DNA from 2 places in the Streptomyces sp. NBC_00667 genome. Region 1 is predicted to be linked to the other one. Evidence: riboswitches for the same ligand, from Rfam matches in the RefSeq annotation. Region 1 holds a riboswitch; the other holds the start of a gene.
The links. Region 1 has a riboswitch for cobalamin ahead of OHA81_RS22055 (energy-coupling factor ABC transporter permease). Riboswitches for the same ligand answer to the same signal wherever they lie in the genome.
Positions count from the first base shown of each region.

Region 1 (5,295 bases):
TCAGCCCCGTGCGGTCGTACCGCACCGCCGTGCCGTCCAGCCGCAGTTGGCCCGCGCCGGGCCGCAGGCCGCCGCTCAGCAGCCGCATGAGCGTGGTCTTGCCGCTGCCGTTGCGGCCCAGCAGGACCAGCGCCCGGCCCCGCGCGATGGCGAAGTCGACGCCGGACAGCACCTCGGGGCCGTCCTCGTACGCGTAGCCCGCGCCCACCAGTTCCACCAACGGGTTCACAGGTACCGCCCTTCCAGGGTGAGAGTCACGGTGACCAGCGCGCCCAGCAGGGCCGCCGACGCCGCCAGGAACCGCCACGACACCGCCGCCCCGGGCACCAGCACCCGCAGGGCCCCGTCGTAGCCCCGCCCGGCCAGCCCCTCCTGGAGCCGCGCCGCGCGGTCGAAGGCCCGTACGAACGAGGTGGCGGCCAGCCCGGCCAGCGAACGCCACAGCGCGGCCCGGCCCGTGTGCCCGAGCCGGGCCGCCTGCGCCCGGCGCACCCGGGCCACCGAGTCCAGCAGCAGGAACCCGATCCGGTACATGACCAGGGCCACGTCCACCACCGGGGCCGGGACGCCCGCCCGCACCAGCCGGGGAAGCACGTCCGACACCGGGGTGGTGAAGGCGAACAGCAGCACCCCGAGCGAGGCCGCCGACGTACGCAGCAGCAGCTCCGCCGCGTGCCGGGGGCCGTCCGGAGCCAGGGAGACCGGCCCCGCCGGGCCGCCCACCGCGAACAGCAGGGGCAGCGCCCCGGTGACGCAGAAGCCCAGCGGGATCCGGAAGGCCCGCCACAGCTGCCGTCCGGCGACCCCGGCCGGACCGAGCAGCACGGCCAGGGTCGCCGCCGCCACCAGCGGCCCGCCGGGCCAGGGCGGCAGGGCGACGGCGGTGACGGTGAGCCCGAGCCCCAGCAGCGCCTTCTCCAGCGGGTGGCGGTGGCGCCAGCGGCTGCCGTGCGCCGCCACGTCGATGGGCAGCACCGGCTAGGACTGTTCGTCGCGGGGCGGCCGGCCCGGCGACTGTTCGCGGTGGCTCTGGGCGAGGCCCTGGCGGCGGCCCTTGCGCAGGCCGAAGTAGTAGGCGAGCACGCCCGCGCCGAGGGCCGCCTGGAGGGCGAACAGCGCCGACTCCACCTCCGCGGACGGCGGTTCGTACAGCGGCGAGAACCACGGCTCGTAGCCCGGCTCGATCTCGGTGATCGCCGATTCGGCCTGGCTGTCGGCGCCGGCGAACGGTTCCTCCTTGCCGTCGCCCATGCCCAGCGCGACGGGCAGCACGGCGAGCGCCGCGACCAGGAGCAGCAGCAGGGCGTTGATCTTCGCGTTGCGGCTCATCGGGCGGCCTCCGTGCGCGCGGCGCCACCGGCCGGCCCGGCGACACCGAGCCGGACCAGGTCGGACTTGCTGGACTGCGTCAGCAGCCGCATGACCAGGACGGTCAGCAGCCCCTCGCTGACGGCCAGCGGGATCTGCGTGAGCGCAAATATCCCGCCGAACTTCGCGAGCGCGCCGGGGAACCCGCTCGACGGGTCCGGGAAGGCCAGCGCCAGCTGGACGCTGGTCACGCAGTAGGTGACGAGGTCGGCGAAGAACGCGCCGAAGAAGACGGTGACCATCAGCGGCACGTCGAACCGCTTGAGCAGCCGGTAGACGCCGTACCCCGCCCAGGGTCCGGCGATCGCCATCGAGAAGGCGTTCGCGCCGAGCGTGGTCAGCCCGCCGTGCGCGAGCAGCAGGGCCTGGAACAGCAGGGTGATGGTCCCGAGCACCGTCATGACCGGTGGCCGGAACAGGATCGCGCCGAGCCCCGTCCCGGTGGGGTGCGAACAACTGCCCGTCACCGACGGGATCTTGAGGGCCGACAGGACGAACGTGAACGCCCCCGACGCGCCCAGCAGCAGCGTGCTCTCCGGGTTCGCCCTCACCTCACGGGACAGGGCCCGGGCACCGTGTACGACGAAGGGGGCGGACGCGACGCCCCAGGCGACCGCGTGCAACGGGGGCAGGAAGCCCTCGGCGATATGCATGACTGTGGAGACCTCTCCAGCACCTCGTGGATGGACGACGCGCCCCGGCCGGTCTCCTGGCTCACGGGTACTGATGCCCTGACTCCGCCTTCCCGGGGCCGTGCGGTCTCCCGCGCAGGTCCCAGTGGCTTCCCGCGGTGGGGGCACCTCCCGGACGGAGTCTGGGGGAGAGTGGAGCCGGACTTCCCGATCACAGTGGCGAGGGCCGCACCGGTTTCCCACCGGTTTCCCGAACACCAAGGCCCCATGACCCTAGTCGCCCGTCCGGACGGGTCACAACCCGCCCCTTCCGGGCGCGCCCGCTGGCGGCCGCGTCCGGTGCGACGCACGGTGGTGCGGTGGCCGACGACTCCGCAACCGCGCAGACCCCCCGCTACGGCGACCTGAGCGCCCTCTTCGTGAACTGCACCCTCAAGCGGTCCCCCGAGACCAGCAACACCGAGGGCCTGATCTCCCGGAGCCGGGCGGTCATGGAGGCCGCCGGCGCCCGGACCGAGCTCGTCCGCGCCGTCGACCACGACATCGCCACCGGCGTCTGGCCCGACATGACCGAGCACGGCTGGGAGAGCGACGAGTGGCCCGTCCTCTACAGCCGGATCATGGACGCCGACATCCTGGTGCTGTGCGGCCCCATCTGGCTCGGGGACAACAGCTCCGTGATGAAGCAGGTCATCGAGCGGCTGTACGCCTGCTCCTCGCTGCTGAACGACCGGGGCCAGTACGCCTACTACGGCCGGGTCGGCGGGGCGCTCATCACCGGCAACGAGGACGGCGTCAAACACTGCGCCATGAACGTCCTCTACAGCCTCCAGCACCTCGGGTACGCGATCCCGCCGCAGGCCGACGCCGGGTGGATCGGTGAGGCCGGGCCGGGGCCCTCGTACCTGGACCCCGGCTCGGGCGGCCCCGAGAACGACTTCACCAACCGGAACACGACCTTCATGAGCTGGAACCTCATGCACCTGGCCGCCCTGCTGAAACGGGCGGGCGGTATCCCGGCGCACGGCAACCAGCGCTCGGAGTGGGACGCCGGATGCCGCTTCGACTTCCCGAACCCCGAGCACCGGTAGCGCGGGGCCGGGCCGGTGTCGCGTCAGCAGGTGGCCGGGTGCGGGAAGTCCAGGACGAACCGCTCCGGGGCGTGCAGCACGCTCGTGTTATAGGTGGGCGGGGTGTCGAAGGCCGCGCCGAAGGTGACGTACCCCTCGAAGTCGCCGGTCTTGGCCATGCCCTTGAGCTTGGGGAGGGCGATCTGCTGGAGCGCCGGCCCCACGTAGACGTTGTGACCGGCCGAGTCGTGCGCGGCGGCGGGGTGCAGCCTGATCTCGAGGAAGTACTTGCCCGGCAGCGGGACCGGCTTGCCGGACCCGTCGTAGACCAGCTCGGAGACGGGCGTGACGGTGACCGGCGGGGCGGCTCCCTGGAGGTCGATGACGAGCCGGTCGTAGGTGCAGTGCCCGCCCCAGCGGGCGTTGGTGACCAGCGTGGTGGAGGCGGCGGAGGCCGGCGCGGCGAACGCGGCCCCGGCGGTGAGCAGGGCGCCCGCGAGCAGGGCGGTGACCTGGCGGCGTCGTGCGTTCTGCATGACGTCCCCCCGATTCTGAGAGACGGGGACAAGGGTGACACCACTGAAGACACCCGGGACGCCGTCACGGTTGCACGGATCACGCCGTGGCGGCGTGCCATTCCTGGCAGGGTGGCGGCCTGGACATGGACCGTGCGACAGGGGAGCACCGGATGCGCCGTCACCGCCTTCACACCCGCCTTCACCGTCATGCCGTGATCACCGCGGTCCTCGTCCTCGCGGCCACCGCCTGCGGAAGCGGCGACGAGGAGGTCTCCCAGGAGGGCAAGGGCGGCTATCCCTGGGTCGCCACGGACGAGATATGCAACGCGCTGCCGTACGGCAAACTGGCCGACCCGCTCGGGGCCCGCGAGGACGTGGCCGACCGCACCCGCCGGACCACCGGGGGCTACCCGGGCGCCGAGTGCGTCCAGAAGCTCGTCCGGAGCGGCCCCGCGGCCTATGGGGGAGCCAAGGTCGAGCTGGACTTCGCCTACCTCCCGAGCGTCGACGACGCGAAGGCGGTCTTCGCCAAGGTGCGGGGCGACGCGGGCAAGGACTCGCCGGGCGGCGCCCCGGCCGACGTCAAGGGCGTGGGCAAGGAGGCGTACCGCCTCCTCTACACCAAACCGGACGATCCGCGCCAGGTCAGGCAGATACGGGTGCGGGACAGCAACCTCATGCTGGACATCACGGTCACCGGGGAGGCGGACGAGCCCCCCACTCCCGAGAGCCTCAAGACGCTGGACGACGCCGTGAACGCCTTCGCCAAGGGCTGTCTGACCTCGATCCGCAGGAAGTAGCGCGAGGACGGGGAAAGGGCCGGGCGCACCCGCGCCCGGCCCTCCCGTCGGTACCCGCCGGCCGCCGTCAGCGGCTCGGGCGTCGGCTCAGCACTCGATGACGTTGACCGCGAGGCCGCCGCGGGCGGTCTCCTTGTACTTGACCTTCATGTCGGCGCCGGTCTCCTTCATGGTCTTGATGACCTTGTCCAGGGAGACCTTGTGGGAGCCGTCGCCGCGCATCGCCATCCGGGCCGCGGTGACGGCCTTGACCGCCGCCATGCCGTTGCGCTCGATGCACGGGATCTGGACCAGCCCGCCGACCGGGTCGCAGGTCAGGCCCAGGTTGTGCTCCATGCCGATCTCGGCGGCGTTCTCCACCTGCTCGGGGCTGCCGCCCAGGACCTCGGCGAGGGCGCCGGCCGCCATGGAGCACGCGGAGCCGACCTCGCCCTGGCAGCCGACCTCGGCGCCCGAGATCGAGGCGTTCTCCTTGAAGAGCAGGCCGATCGCGCCGGCCGACAGCAGGAAGCGGACCACGCCCTCCTCGTCGGCGCCGGGCACGAAGTTCATGTAGTAGTGCAGCACCGCCGGGATGATGCCCGCGGCGCCGTTCGTCGGGGCGGTGACCACCCGGCCGCCCGCGGCGTTCTCCTCGTTCACGGCCATCGCGTAGAGGGTGATCCACTCCATCGACAGCGCCTGCGGGTCGCCCTCGGAGCGCAGCTTGCGCGCGGTGTTCGCGGCGCGCCGGCGGACCTTGAGGCCGCCCGGCAGGATCCCCTCGCGCGACATCCCGCGCGCGACGCAGGCCTGCATGACCCGCCAGATCTCCAGGAGGCCCTCGCGGATCTCCTCCTCCGTACGCCAGGCCTTCTCGTTCTCCAGCATCATCGCGGAGATCGACAGGCCGCTCTCCCGGGCCATG
Region 1 is NZ_CP109022.1:4,727,947-4,733,241, forward strand. It holds gene OHA81_RS22040 (ATP-binding cassette domain-containing protein) at 1-229, opposite strand, end outside; gene cbiQ (cobalt ECF transporter T component CbiQ) at 226-975, opposite strand; gene OHA81_RS22050 (energy-coupling factor ABC transporter substrate-binding protein) at 979-1,329, opposite strand; gene OHA81_RS22055 (energy-coupling factor ABC transporter permease) at 1,326-2,021, opposite strand; cobalamin riboswitch at 2,051-2,277, opposite strand; gene OHA81_RS22060 (flavodoxin family protein) at 2,360-3,091, shown strand; gene OHA81_RS22065 (AMIN-like domain-containing (lipo)protein) at 3,115-3,606, opposite strand; gene OHA81_RS22070 (hypothetical protein) at 3,801-4,388, shown strand; gene OHA81_RS22075 (L-serine ammonia-lyase) at 4,476-5,295, opposite strand, start outside.

Region 2 (5,295 bases), 230 kb from region 1:
AGGTACAGGCGCGCCTCCGGGGAGTTGATGTGCTTGTACAGGGTCAGCACGAGGTTGTTCGAGACGATCGAGTCGCCCGTCGCGAAGAACGCGACCAGACGGCCGATCATGTGCTGCTCGCCCGGCGTCAGCTTCGCGAGGTCGGCGACGTCCGAGTGGAGGTCGACCTCCTCGACCGTCCAGGTGTTCTTGATCGCGTCCCGGTAGCGCTCGTAGAAGTCCGGGTAGCGCATGGGGCGCAGGGTCAGTTCGAAGCCCGGGTCGAGCAGGTTCTTGCTCGTTGCAACATCGGTGTCGGTGGAGCTCATTACTGGCAGGCCTCGCAGGACTCGGGGTTCTCAAGGGAGCAGGCCAGCGCATCGGCGTCGACGGCCTGCGGAAGGGGGGTGGCGGCGGCCGGCACGGCGCTGGCGGAGGCCGCGCGCGCGATCTTCGTCGCCGGGCGCGAGCGCAGGTAGTACGTGGTCTTGAGGCCCTGCTTCCAGGCGTACGCGTACATCGAGGACAGCTTCCCGATGGTCGGCGTCTCCAGGAACAGGTTCAGCGACTGCGACTGGTCCAGGAACGGGGTACGGGCCGCCGCCATGTCGATCAGGCCGCGCTGCGGGATCTCCCACGCCGTGCGGTACAGCTCGCGCACCTCGGCGGGGATCCAGCCGAAGCCCTGCACGGAGCCACTGGCCTCGCGCAGCGCCTCGCGGGTCTGCGCGTCCCACACGCCGAGCTTCTTGAGCTCGTCCACCAGGTAGGCGTTGACCTGGAGGAACTCACCGCTCAGCGTCTCGCGCTTGAAGAGGTTGGAGACCTGCGGCTCGATGCACTCGTACACGCCCGCGATCGAGGCGATCGTCGCCGTCGGGGCGATGGCGAGCAGCAGCGAGTTGCGCATGCCGGTCTCGGCGACGCGGGCGCGCAGTGCGGCCCAGCGCTCCGGCCAGTTCAGCTCGACGTCGTAGTGGTCGGGGTGCAGGACACCTCGGGCCGTACGGGTCTGCTCCCAGGCGGGGAGCGGACCGCTGCGCTCGGCCAGGTCGCACGAGGCCTCGTACGCGGCCAGCATGATCCGCTCGGAGAGCTTCGTGGACAGGGCCTTCGCCTCGGGGGAGTCGAAGGGCAGCTTCAGCTGGAAGAAGACGTCCTGGAGGCCCATCGCGCCCAGACCGACCGGGCGCCAGCGGGCGTTGGAGCGGCCGGCCTGCTCGGTCGGGTAGAAGTTGATGTCCACGACGCGGTCGAGGAAGGTGACGGCGGTGCGGACGGTCTCGTCCAGCCGCTCCCAGTCGATCTCGCCCGACTCCGCCAGGACGAAGGCGCCCAGGTTGACCGAGCCCAGGTTGCAGACGGCCGTCTCGCCGTCGTTGGTGACCTCGATGATCTCGGTGCAGAGGTTCGAGGAGTGGACGACCGTGCCGGGCTCGGCGGTCTGGTTCGCCGTCCGGTTGGAGGCGTCCTTGAAGGTCATCCAGCCCTGGCCGGTCTGCGCGAGGGTGCGCATCATCCGGCCGTACAGGTCGCGGGCGGGCATCGTCTTGCGGGCGAGGCCCGCCGCCTCGGCCTTGCGGTAGGCGGCGTCGAAGTCGTCGCCCCACAGGTCGACCAGCTCGGGGACGTCGGCGGGCGAGAACAGCGACCAGTCGGCGTCGGCGTTGACGCGGCGCATGAACTCGTCCGGCACCCAGTGCGCGAGGTTCAGGTTGTGCGTACGGCGCTGGTCCTCACCGGTGTTGTCGCGCAGTTCCAGGAACTCCTCGATGTCCGCGTGCCAGGTCTCCAGGTAGACGGCGGCGGCACCCTTGCGGCGGCCGCCCTGGTTGACGGCGGCGACGGAGGCGTCGAGGGTCTTGAGGAACGGGACGATGCCGTTGGAGTGGCCGTTGGTGCCGCGGATCAGCGAACCGCGGGCGCGGATGCGGGAGTACGACAGACCGATGCCGCCGGCGTGCTTGGACAGGCGGGCGACCTGGTGGTAGCGGTCGTAGATCGAGTCGAGCTCGTCCAGCGGGGAGTCCAGCAGGTAGCAGGAGGACATCTGCGGGTGCCGGGTGCCGGAGTTGAAGAGGGTGGGGGAGGACGGCAGGTAGTCCAGGCGGCTCATCAGCCGGTACAGCGAGGCCACTTCCTCGACGGCCGTCACGCTCTCGTCCGCGGCGAGACCGCAGGCCACGCGCAGCATGAAGTACTGCGGGGTCTCGATCACCTGACGGGTGAGGGGGTGGCGCAGCAGGTAGCGGCTGTGCAGGGTGCGCAGGCCGAAGAAGCCGAAGCGGTCGTCGGCGCCCTCGGCGAGCGCGTGCTCGACCAGCGCGTCGAGGCGGTTCGCGTGGGCGGCCACGAACTCGGCCGTACGGTCGGCGATCAGGCCCTCGCGGTGGCCGACCGCGACGGACGCGGCGAAGGAGGTGGCGCCCTGGCCCGCAGCCTCGTCGCGCACGGCCAGCGTGAGCAGGCGCGCGGCCAGCCGGGAGTACGCCGGGTCCTCGGAGATCAGCCCGGCGGCGGCCTCGGTGGCCAGCGAGCGCAGTTCGGCCTCGTCCGCGGTGGCGCTGCGGCCGCGCAGGGCGGCGGCGGCGACCCGGCCGGGGTCGGTGTCGGGGAGGTCAGCCGTCAGCTCGGTGAGGGTACGCAGCAGCGCGGCCCCATGGCCCCCGCCGGTGGTTGCGTTGTCGGACGGGTCGGACTCGGCGCGCGGTGCGGCGGGCGCGATGGTCACGGGGGGAGCTCTCCCTCACTCGGCTCCGGGGCACCTTCGGCGCGGGGCGCGAGTGGGCGCGCACGGGCCGTCCCCCATCAGGGCACGCTTGCGCCGCGCGGCGTCCACCGGCCCAACCGCGAGGCCCGGACGTGGCTGTTCCCGGTTCGGTCGAGCCGGGCGTGCTGTCGGCAGGTCCTCGGACTTCGGACGCACCTATGGGTGCCTTTCATACCGTTGCGGGACAGTTCCGGATTCACACCGGATTCCCCTGCGGCGACAGCGAGCACGAGCATACATGTGGGGGCCCCCTCCTGGGGGACCCCCTAGATGTTGTGTCGCGCGCCGACTACAGCGCGAGACCGTACGTGAGCAAACCGAGTTCGGGGACGGGCTCCCAGTCCCGATCCGGCGACCGTACGAAGCCCAGGCGCTCGTAGATCCGGTGTGCGGCCGGCATGTCCTCGGTGGTCGACAGCACGAGCCTGCGTACCCCCTCCAGGGCCCGGGCGCGGTCCACGCAGGCCCGTACCAACGCCTCGCCCGCGCCCCGGCCGCGGCCCTCGCGGGCGACCGCCAGCATGCGGAACTCGGCTTCGTCCGCGCGGGCGATGTCGCACAGCGCGCTGCCGGGCGCGGCGAAGGTCACACCGCCGACGACGCGCCCGTCGCCGAGCACGGCGACGAGCACCTCGGCCGCCGCGGCGCGGCCGGCCACGTCCCGGAGCCTGGCGAGGTACGGATCGTCCTCGCCGTACGTGAGCAGGCCGTCGTCGAGGTAGGCCCGGGCGGTGATGTCCCCGAGCGTCTCGTACTCCGCCGGCAGCGCCCGTCTGATGGTGATGTCCATGGCACCGAGTGTGCCGCGGGGGCACGGAAAAGGCCGCCGCGTTTCCGGGAGATACGCGGCGGCCCGTGGCCGGTTCAGCAGCAGCGGAAGCCCTCGCGCGGGTCGGCTTCGCGGGCGTCGGTGCGGGCGCGCTCGAAGGCGCGCCGGGTGAGGACCTCGGCGTCCGGGTCGTGGGAGCGGGCGTGGGCCACGTAGCGGTCGTAGGCGGCCTCGCCGGAGAACTCCCGTACGTAGTACCGGGCCTTGGCCAGCGCCTCCCGGACGCCGCTCACGCCACCGGCTCCTTGGTCTTGCCGCCGCCCGAGTCGAGGCCGGCGGCGGCCAGCTCCGCCCGCTCCTCGGCGGTCGCGATCAGCCCCGCCGGGGCGACGATCTTCGACTCGGTCCAGGGGGCCTCGGTGAGGGTCACGCCCTGCGGCGCGCGGACCGCCTTGACGCAGGTCCGGGCAGCGTCGACCAGCACGATGAGGATCAGCAGGGCGAACAGCACGGAAAGTACGCCGTCCACGGTGGCGTTGGTGACCACGGTGTGCATCTGGTCGAGGTCCTTCGCCGGCTTGATGACCTTCCCGGCGTCGATGCCGTCCTGGTACAGGTCGCGCTGCGCGAAGAAGCCGATCTTCGGGTTGTCGGAGAAGACCTTCTGGTAGCTGGCGGTGAGGGTCACCGCCACGTCCCAGGCCAGCGGGACGCCCGTCACCCACGCCCACTTGAGCCGGCCGGACTTGACGAGCAGCGTGGTGCAGACCGCCAGGGCGACCGCCGCCAGCAGCTGGTTCGCGATCCCGAACAGCGGGAACAGCTGGTTGATGCCACCCAGCGGGTCCTCCACGCCGACCCACAGGAAGTAGCCCCAGCCGCCGACGACGACCGCGCTCGCGATCCACACGCCCGGCTTCCAGCTGACGTCCTTGAAGGACTTGTGCACGTTCCCGAGGGTGTCCTGGAGCATGAAGCGGCCGACGCGGGTGCCCGCGTCGACGGTGGTGAGGATGAACAGGGCCTCGAACATGATGGCGAAGTGGTACCAGAAGGCCTTCATCCCGGCGCCGCCGATGACGGAGGAGAAGATCTGCGACATTCCGAGTGCGAAGGTCGGCGCGCCGCCGGTACGGGACAGCAGGGTGGTCTCCTCGACGTCCTTCGCGGCCTGGGCGAGGGCGTCGGGGGAGATGGCGAACCCGAAGTGCGTGACCGCCTGGGAGGCGCTCTCGACGGTGGCGCCGACGACCCCGGCAGGGGAGTTCACCGCGAAGAACAGGCCCGGCTCGATGATGCAGGCCGCGATCACGGCCATGACGGCGATGAAGGACTCGGTGAGCATCGCGCCGTAGCCGATGACCCGGACCTGGGTCTCCTTCTGGATCATCTTCGGGGTGGTCCCCGAGGAGACCAGCGCGTGGAACCCGGACAGCGCGCCGCACGCGATGGTGATGAAGACGAACGGGAACATCGAGCCGGCGAAGACGGGGCCGTCGCCGCGCGAGGCGAAGTCGGTGACGGAGGGCATCTTGAGCACGGGCATCGCGATGACCACGCCGATGGCCAGCAGGGCGATGGTGCCGACCTTCATGAAGGTGGACAGGTAGTCGCGCGGGGCGAGCAGCATCCACACGGGCAGCACGGAGGCCACGAAGCCGTAGGCGACCATCCAGATGACCAGGGTCTGCTTGTCCAGGGTGAAGACGTCGGCGAACGAGGAGTCGGCGACCCAGCCGCCCGCGACGATGGCGAGCAGCAGCAGGGCGACGCCGAT
Region 2 is NZ_CP109022.1:4,496,726-4,502,020, forward strand. It holds gene OHA81_RS21040 (ribonucleotide-diphosphate reductase subunit beta) at 1-308, opposite strand, end outside; gene OHA81_RS21045 (ribonucleoside-diphosphate reductase subunit alpha) at 308-2,710, opposite strand; cobalamin riboswitch at 2,863-2,985, opposite strand; gene OHA81_RS21050 (GNAT family N-acetyltransferase) at 3,039-3,539, opposite strand; gene OHA81_RS21055 (YbdD/YjiX family protein) at 3,614-3,811, opposite strand; gene OHA81_RS21060 (carbon starvation CstA family protein) at 3,808-5,295, opposite strand, start outside.
Region 2: linked by a shared signal. The riboswitch ahead of OHA81_RS21045 (ribonucleoside-diphosphate reductase subunit alpha) and the one ahead of OHA81_RS22055 (energy-coupling factor ABC transporter permease) in region 1 are both predicted to bind cobalamin.